DNA from 2 places in the Arthrobacter sp. DualSoilB13 genome. Region 2 is predicted to be linked to the other one. Evidence: riboswitches for the same ligand, from Rfam matches in the RefSeq annotation. Region 2 holds a riboswitch; the other holds the start of a gene.
The links. Region 2 has a riboswitch for glycine ahead of gcvP (aminomethyl-transferring glycine dehydrogenase). Riboswitches for the same ligand answer to the same signal wherever they lie in the genome.

Region 1 (4,291 bases), 1.2 Mb from region 2:
AGAATCCCGACGACTCCGGCAGACAGCGCGGGTCTACGATCTACTCCGGACTGTCGGGGCATCCGAGGATCATTGGCAGAGCCTTGTCCAGCGGCTTGCCACGGAGCTCGACGCAGAGCTGTTCGTGGTGGACCGCCGCTGCCTGCATCCGTGGCATCCCGAAGGTCAGCGGCTCCCGGACTTCCTGGCCGACGAATGGGCCCCGCTTCCCGGCCGGGTCTCTGTGGCCGGCAAGAACTTCCAGTGGCACCGGATCCGCGGCAGGCACGTGCTGACCATGGACATTCCCACCCATGCAAACGCGCTTCTGGTGGTGCTGCCCAACAGCGAACCGCACCCGGACGCCGTCGTACTTCTCCATGCCGCGACCGTGCTGGGACTGCAGCTTTCGCGCATCGTCCTGTCGTTGGAAGGCCGCCACCGGCTGGCCGGCGAGTTCCTGATGCAGGCCATGGAGGGACGCCTCGGAGTGGCCGAGATGGAGAGCCGGCTGACGGCTTTTGAGGTGCCGGCCCGGGATTTCGTGCTCGCCTCCATGTCGGCGGACGCTGCCAGGGAATTGGACGCTGTCAAGCAAGCGGACGACGGCGGTGGGCTGGCTGGCGTGCACATCGAACTGTGGCGGCACGGAGTTGCGTCAGCGTCCTTGAAGCGGAACAACAGGCTGCATGTGGTGGTCCCAGCTGATGTGGACGACGACGTCCTGGCGCACTGCGCCGGCGCGGAAACCGTCATCGGCATCAGTGCCCCGGCCGCCGTTGCGGGGCTGCAACGGGCTCTTCAGGAGTCCCTTTGGGCTCTCGGCTCGGCCAAGGCCAACAAGCTGGACGTCGCCCACTATGCGCAGGGACCATCGTGGTTGGGCATGACGGGTTTTGAGGAAGGAACGGCGCTGGTCCGGCGACTGCTGGGCCCAATTTTTGACTACGAGCAGAGCCAGGACGGCGATCTCATCGTCACCTTGCGGACCTATCTGAACTCGCAGCGTTCCTGGCAAAAGACGGCTGCCGCCCTGTTCGCGCACCGGCAAACAATCATCTACCGCATACGAAAAATCGGTGAGCTGACGGGGCTGGACATGGGTGAGACCTCCACGGTGGCGCAACTCTGGTTCGCGTTGCAGATTCACGAGACCATGCACCAGTAGCCGCACCTTGCTTGCGCTTTTTCGAAACTACCCGCTATGGTGTGAAGCGTGTCACTCATGGTGGCGCAACGCTTTTGATCTGCGGCGGGAGAGTCCTGCCGGTACATCCAGTCAGGCGCCGTAGGAGCAAATCCTCCCCAGGAATCTCTCAGGCCCATGTACCGCCGCGGTTAGGCAACTCTGGAAAGCAGTCCGGGCAACCGGGCTCACCGACGGTGCAAGCAGGAGACCATCCCTGCGGAATCTCTCAGGTCCAATACAGAGCGGGGAGGAACCCCACATCATCGTGGCGCTCAGTGGGCGCCTGAATCATGGAGTTCCTCTTGACTGTTAAATCAACCCCCACCGCCTTCGCGGACCGGCATATCGGCGCCAGGCGCCAGGCCGACGTTGACACCATGCTCAAGGCCATCGGCTACGACTCTGTCGACGGCTTGGTGGACGTCGCGGTCCCCGATTCCATCCGCCAGGACACAGCGCTGAAGCTGAACGATGCCCTCACCGAGGTGCAGGTCCTCACAGAGTTGCGCAAGCTGGCTTCGAAGAACAAGACCGCCGTGCAGATGATCGGCCAGGGCTACTACGACACCGTCACGCCCCCGGTTATCCGCCGCAACATCCTCGAAGCTCCCGCTTGGTACACGGCCTACACCCCGTACCAGCCGGAAATTTCCCAGGGTCGCCTTGAAGCGCTCCTCAACTTCCAGACCATGGTCCAGGACCTCACCGGACTGCCGGTGGCGAATGCTTCCCTGCTGGACGAAGCAACTGCTGTTGCTGAAGCTGTGCTGCTGATGCGCCGCGCCAACAAGAACAAGACGGCAAAGGACGGCAAGACCGTCCTGGACGCTGACCTTCTCCCGCAGACCATCGCCATCGTGAAGGGCCGTGCCGAGGCGCTGGGCTTCGAGGTGGAGATCGCTGACCTGTCGGCAGGTCTCCCGGAAGGCGACATCAACGGCATCGTGCTCCAGCAGCCGGGCGTTTCGGGCCGGGTGTTCGATCACACTGCGGTGATCGCCGACGCCAAGGAACGCGGAGCACTGGTCACCGTCGCCGCCGACCTGCTGGCGCTCACCCTCATCACGCCCCCGGGCGAGCAGGGCGCGGACGTCGCCGTCGGAACCGCCCAGCGCTTCGGAGTTCCGCTGTTCTTCGGCGGCCCGCACGCTGCCTACATGGCCGTCCGCGAAGGCATGGAGCGCACGCTTCCCGGCCGCATCGTGGGCGTTTCCAAGGACAACGCAGGAGTGCCCGCCTACCGCCTGGCGCTGCAAACCCGCGAGCAGCACATCCGCCGCGAGAAGGCGACGTCCAACATCTGTACCGCGCAGGCTTTGCTCGCCATCGTTGCGTCGATGTACGCGGTGTACCACGGCCCCGAAGGCCTGAAGGCGATCGCTGAAACCGTCCACGGCCATGCCCGGGTTTTGGCTACCACTCTGCAGAAGGCCGGCCGTGAACTCGTCGCCGATTCCTTCTTCGACACCCTCACGGTCCGCGTCCCCGGCAAGGCGGACAAGGTCATCGCTGCTGCCGAAGCCCGCGGCATCAACCTGCGGCTCATCGACGCAGACACCGTGGGGGTTTCGGTGGATGAAACCACGACGCCGGAGGTCCTGTCCGCGGTGGCCGTCGCCTTTGGTGCCGGCCCGGTAGGGGACGCAGTAGGGTTCGAACTGCCCGCAGACGTAGTCCGCACCTCTGATTTCCTGCAGCACCCGGTGTTCAACACGCACCGTTCCGAGACGCAGCTGTTGCGCTATATCCGCAAGCTGTCCGATCGGGACCTCGCGCTGGACCGAACCATGATCCCCTTGGGATCGTGCACCATGAAGCTGAACGCCACCGCGGAAATGGAAGCCATCTCCTGGCCGGAGTTCGCGTCAATCCACCCGTTCGCTCCGGACCACCAGACAGCGGGTTGGCGCGAACTGATCGAAGACCTCGAGGCCGACCTCACCGAGATCACGGGCTACGACCAAGTTTCTATCCAGCCGAACGCCGGTTCCCAGGGCGAGCTCGCGGGCCTGCTGGCGATCCGCGGCTACCACCTGTCCCGTGGAGACCAGCAGCGCAATGTCTGCCTCATCCCGGCCTCGGCTCACGGCACCAACGCTGCCTCCGCGGTGCTGGCCGGCATGAAGGTTGTTGTGGTGGCCACGGCTGCTGACGGCACCATTGATCACGCGGACCTGGCCGCCAAGATCGAAGCGAACAAGGACGTCCTGTCCTGCATCATGATCACGTACCCGTCCACGCACGGTGTGTACGACGCCGACGTCCGCGAGGTCTGCGACGCGGTCCACGCAGCGGGTGGCCAGGTGTACGTTGACGGCGCCAACTTGAACGCGCTGGTTGGCTTGGCGCAGCCGGGCAAGTTCGGTGGAGACGTGTCCCACCTAAACCTGCACAAGACCTTCTGCATCCCGCACGGTGGCGGCGGACCGGGCGTTGGCCCTGTTGCTGCGAAGGCACACCTGGCTCCGTTCATGCCAGGCGATGCGAACAAAGCGACGCACGAGGAAGGACACGGGGTGGCCATCTCGGCGTCCCGCTATGGTTCTGCCGGCGTTCTGCCGATTTCCTGGGCGTACGTGAAGCTCATGGGCGGCCAGGGTCTCACCGAAGCCACCAAGTCCGCGCTGCTCGCAGCCAATTACGTTGCCTCCCGCCTGGATGAGCACTTCCCGGTTTTGTACACGGGCGAGGGCGGACTGGTAGCCCACGAGTGCATCCTGGACCTCCGCGAGCTGACCGCACGCACGGGTGTCACGGCCGAGGACGTTGCCAAGCGCCTCATCGACTTTGGCTTCCACGCTCCCACGCTCGCGTTCCCGGTTGCGGGGACGCTCATGGTGGAGCCCACGGAGTCGGAAGACCTTGCCGAGATCGACCGCTTCATCGAAGCCATGATCACCATCCGTGCCGAGATCGAGCAGGTGGCCAGCGGTGATTTCACTGTTGAGAAGTCGCCGCTGCGCAACGCGCCGCACACGGCTGCCGCCGTCGTGAGTTCCGACTGGGACCGTGAATACCCGCGTGAGCAGGCCGCCTTCCCGGTCCACCACCTCAAGCAGGAGAAGTACTTCCCTCCTGTTGGCCGCATCGACGGCGCCGCCGGTGACCGCAACCTCGTGTGCT
Region 2 (4,291 bases):
GAAATCGGCAGAACGCCGGCAGAACCGAAACGGGATGCGGAAATCGGGACGTCGTTGCCCTCAGTCCAAGACGCGGCATCACCGGGCATGAACGGCGCCAGGTGTGCCTTCGCCGCTACCGGGCCAACGCCCGGTCCACCACCACCGTGCGGGATGCAGAAGGTCTTGTGCAGGTTCAGGTGGGACACGTCGCCGCCGAACTTGCCCGGCTGGGCCAAGCCAACCAGCGCGTTGAGGTTGGCGCCGTCGATGTACACCTGGCCGCCGGCCTCGTGGATGGCGTCGCAGACTTCGCGGACGTCGGCGTCGTACACACCGTGCGTGGACGGGTAAGTGATCATGATGGCGGAGAGAGCGTCGCGGTTGGCTTCGATCTTGTTCTTGAGGTCAACGTGATCGATGGTGCCATCCGGAGCGGTGGCAACAACCACTACCTTCATGCCGGCGAGCACTGCCGAGGCAGCGTTGGTGCCGTGCGCGGAAGCAGGAATGAGGCACACGTTGCGCTGATCATCGCCATTGGACAGGTGGTAGCCGCGGATGGCCAGGAGGCCAGCGAGCTCACCCTGCGAACCGGCATTCGGCTGGATGGACACCTGGTCGTAGCCGGTGATCTCAGTCAGCTGCGCTTCGAGGTCGGTGATGAGATCACGCCAACCCTCGGTCTGCGAATCCGGAGCGAACGGGTGGATCGAGGCGAATTCCGGCCAGGAGATGGCTTCCATCTCTGCCGTGGCGTTGAGCTTCATGGTGCAGGAGCCCAGCGGAATCATGGTGCGGTCCAGCGCGAGGTCGCGGTCAGAGAGCTTGCGGATGTAGCGCAGTAGCTGGGTTTCGGAGCGGTGCGTGTTAAACACCGGGTGCTGCATGAAATCGCTGGTGCGCTCCACGGAGGATTCCAGGGCGAAGCCTTCAGCGGTTTCGGTTACCGAAGCACCAAAGACTTCAAGGAGACCGCCGACAATCTCAGATGTAGTGGTCTCGTCTACAGAGATGCCAACAGCATCGGCGTCAACGCCGCGGAGGTTGATGCCCTTGGCCTCAGCGGCGGCCACGATCTCCGCAGCCTTACCGGGGACGCGGACGGTGATGGTGTCGAAGAAGGAACCGTGGAGGACCTCGACGCCGGCCGCCTTCAGGGACGCTGCAAGGGTACGGGCGTGACCGTGCGCGGTCTCCGCGATCGCTTTCAGGCCTTCAGGGCCGTGGTAAACGGCGTACATCGACGCGACGATGGCCAGGAGCGCCTGCGCAGTACAGATGTTGGAGGTGGCCTTCTCGCGGCGGATGTGCTGCTCTCGGGTCTGCAGCGCCAAGCGGTAGGCGGGGACACCGGCGTCGTCCTTGGAAACGCCCACCAGACGGCCGGGCATGGAACGCTCCAGCCCCTTCTGGACGGCCATGTACGCAGCATGCGGGCCGCCGAAGAACAGCGGAACGCCCAGTCGCTGCGCGGAACCAACGGCGATGTCGGCGCCCTGCTCACCGGGAGGGGTGATGAGCGTCAGGGACAGAAGATCTGCAGCCACGGTGACCAGTGCGCCGCGTTCCTTGGCTGCGGCGATGACCTCGGAGTGGTCAAAGACGCGGCCGGAGACGCCGGGCTGCTGCAGGACAACACCGTTAATGGTGCCTTCCGGGAGACCAAGCGAGAGGTCAGCAACCTCAACCTCAAAGCCAAGCGCTTCCGCGCGGCCCTTCACGATCGCGATGGTCTGCGGCAGGCAGTCGGCGTCCAGGACGGTCTTGCCATCCTGCGCGGCCTTGTTCTTGTTGGCACGGCGCATCATCAGCACGGCCTCGGCAACAGCGGTTGCTTCATCCAGAAGGGACGCATTGGCAATCGGCAGGCCAACAAGGTCCTGGACCATGGTCTGGAAGTTGAGGAGCGCTTCGAGGCGGCCCTGCGAAATTTCCGGCTGGTAAGGGGTGTAGGCGGTGTACCAAGCGGGCGATTCCAGGATGTTGCGGCGGATCACCGGCGGCGTCACGGTGTCGTAGTAGCCCTGTCCGATCATCTGCACGGCAGTCTTGTTCTTGGAGGCGAGCTTGCGCAGCTCAGCCAAAACTTCAACTTCACTCAGTGCGTTCTGAAGGGTGAGGGCAACATCCTGACGGATATCGTTCGGGACGGCGGTGTCGACCAGCGAATCGACGGTGTCATAGCCGATGGACTTGAGCATGGTCTCAATGTCGGCCTGGCGGCGGGCGCCGATATGCCGATCGACGAAGGTGGTGGAGGCAGAACTAACCGTCACGAAGGAACTCCATTACTTGGGCGGCGTTTGGGTACGCCACAGCGGCTGGGTTCCTCCCCGCTCTGTATTGGACCTGAGAGTTTCCGCGCGTTGCGTGAACAACCATCGCTTGCACCGTCGGTGAGCACAGTACCCGTTTGCCCGTGGGTGGGCTGAGTACCTGCTGCTTTCCAGAGTTGCCTCGCCGCGGCGGTGCTTGGGCCTGAGAGATTCCTGGGGAGGGTTTGCTCCTACGGCGCCTGCATCACTTGCCTGCAGGACTCTCCCGCCGCAGATCAAAGGCATGTTCAGTTGTGTATGGGCGCCATGTAGGGCACGCCACAAGAGTTAATTGTCCTACGCTCGGGCCTCAGCAGCAAATGGATGGGCTGCTACTTCCGCAGGCGTTCAAGGACTCCCAGAAGGATTTCGACGTCGGCCTCCCGCCCGGCGTTGCCGCCGTCCTGGCCACCTTCAAAGATCGCGTTGAAATAGAGTCCGTCGCCCATATAGCTCACAGCCTTGGCAACCTCTGGTCCGACGTCATCTGCCAGCACGTCAAGCCACCGCTGCTGAATTGCGGCAAACCTGCGGCGGGTTTCCTCGTGAGCCACCTCAGCCAGCCTGGTAGCGGCGACGAATGCCCGGTCCATGGGCGTATCTGCCCAGAGAGAGGACCTGATGAAGTATGCCGCTGAACCATCCGGCGCCGCTTTCATGAGTTCAGTATCTTCATCGGCCAGCAGGTCCAGGCGCTTCAAAAGGGCCGTAATCAGCGCTTCCTTGTTGGGGAAGTGGTAGAGCAGTCCGCCTTTGGACACGCCTGCCCGCTTGGCGACGGCGTCGAGTGTGGCAGCCCGCTCCCCTACTTCAATGAGGAGGGCTTCAAAGGCATCCAGGACGGCGTCCCGGGCAATTGGTTTTCGTGGCATGTATCCATCATTCCCTAAAGGTTCATGGGGGCTATAGTTGAAACTATACCGTCTGGACGGTATAGTTGAATCCATGTTCTCGCCGTCCTCAACCCAAGCACCCCGTTCCGCTCACCCCGTCGAGGGCCAAGCGGCACCGTGGCGCGACTGGACGGCCTTGGCACTCCTGATGTTTCCGGTGCTGCTGGTGGCCGTCGACAACACCGCGCTCACCTTTGCCTTGCCGGAGATTGCCCGCTCCCTGAATGTCGGAGGCGTGCAGTTGCTGTGGATTGTTGATGCGTACCCACTGGTCCTCGCAGCGCTGCTCGTCTCCATGGGCAATTTGGGCGACAGGATCGGACGACGGCGGCTGCTGCTGATCGGCAGTACGGGCTTCGCGGCGGTGTCGGCTGCTACAGCATTCGCGCCGTCCGCTGAATGGTTGATCGCCGGGCGCGCCGGTCTTGGTGTATTCGGCGCCATGTTGATGCCGTCCACGTTGTCCTTGATCCGGAACATCTTCACCGACCCCAACCGTCGCCGCTTGGCGATCGCTGTCTGGGCAGCCGGGTTCTCCGGTGGCGCCGCCCTTGGCCCGATCTTTGGCGGCTGGCTGGTGGAGCACTTCTGGTGGGGCGCCGTCTTCCTGGTTGCAGCATTCCTACTCCTCCCCCTGCTGGCTTTCGGCCGGGTCCTGATTCCGGAGTCCAAGGACTCCAACCCGGGACGTGTGGATGTGCGCAGTATCGTTCTGTCCGTCGTCACCATGGCGCCGTTCGTATACGGGATCAAGGAATTCGCGGTTCATGGTTTCGGAGCCTCCGCAGCAGCCTTCATGGGCTTTGGCGTGGTGATGGGCATCCTGTTCGTGCGTCGCCAGCAGCGGATCGAGAACCCCATGTTGGATGTTGCCTTGTTCAAGAACAAGGTGTTCAGCACGGCCATCGTGGCGAACGTGCTGTCCCTGTTCTCTATGACGGGTTTCATCTACTTCTTCGCACAGCACTTGCAACTCGTTGAGGGCCAGTCCCCCATGGAGGCCGGTATCGCCATGATTCCCGCCCTCCTGGCCACGGTCATCGCCGGACTACTGGTGGTGCCATTGGTCAAGCGCGTGCGGCCAGGGTTCGTTGTGGCCGC

Region 1: another riboswitch for glycine. It lies ahead of gcvP (aminomethyl-transferring glycine dehydrogenase); the one in region 2 lies ahead of gcvP (aminomethyl-transferring glycine dehydrogenase).

What each region holds. Positions count from the first base shown of each region.
Region 1 is NZ_AP035865.1:4,110,827-4,115,117, reverse strand. It holds gene ACZ5J0_RS18990 (PucR family transcriptional regulator) at 1-1,147, shown strand, start outside; glycine riboswitch at 1,223-1,321, shown strand; gene gcvP (aminomethyl-transferring glycine dehydrogenase) at 1,471-4,291, shown strand, end outside.
Region 2 is NZ_AP035865.1:945,783-950,073, reverse strand. It holds gene gcvP (aminomethyl-transferring glycine dehydrogenase) at 1-2,258, opposite strand, end outside; glycine riboswitch at 2,439-2,536, opposite strand; gene ACZ5J0_RS04555 (TetR/AcrR family transcriptional regulator) at 2,630-3,169, opposite strand; gene ACZ5J0_RS04550 (MFS transporter) at 3,243-4,291, shown strand, end outside.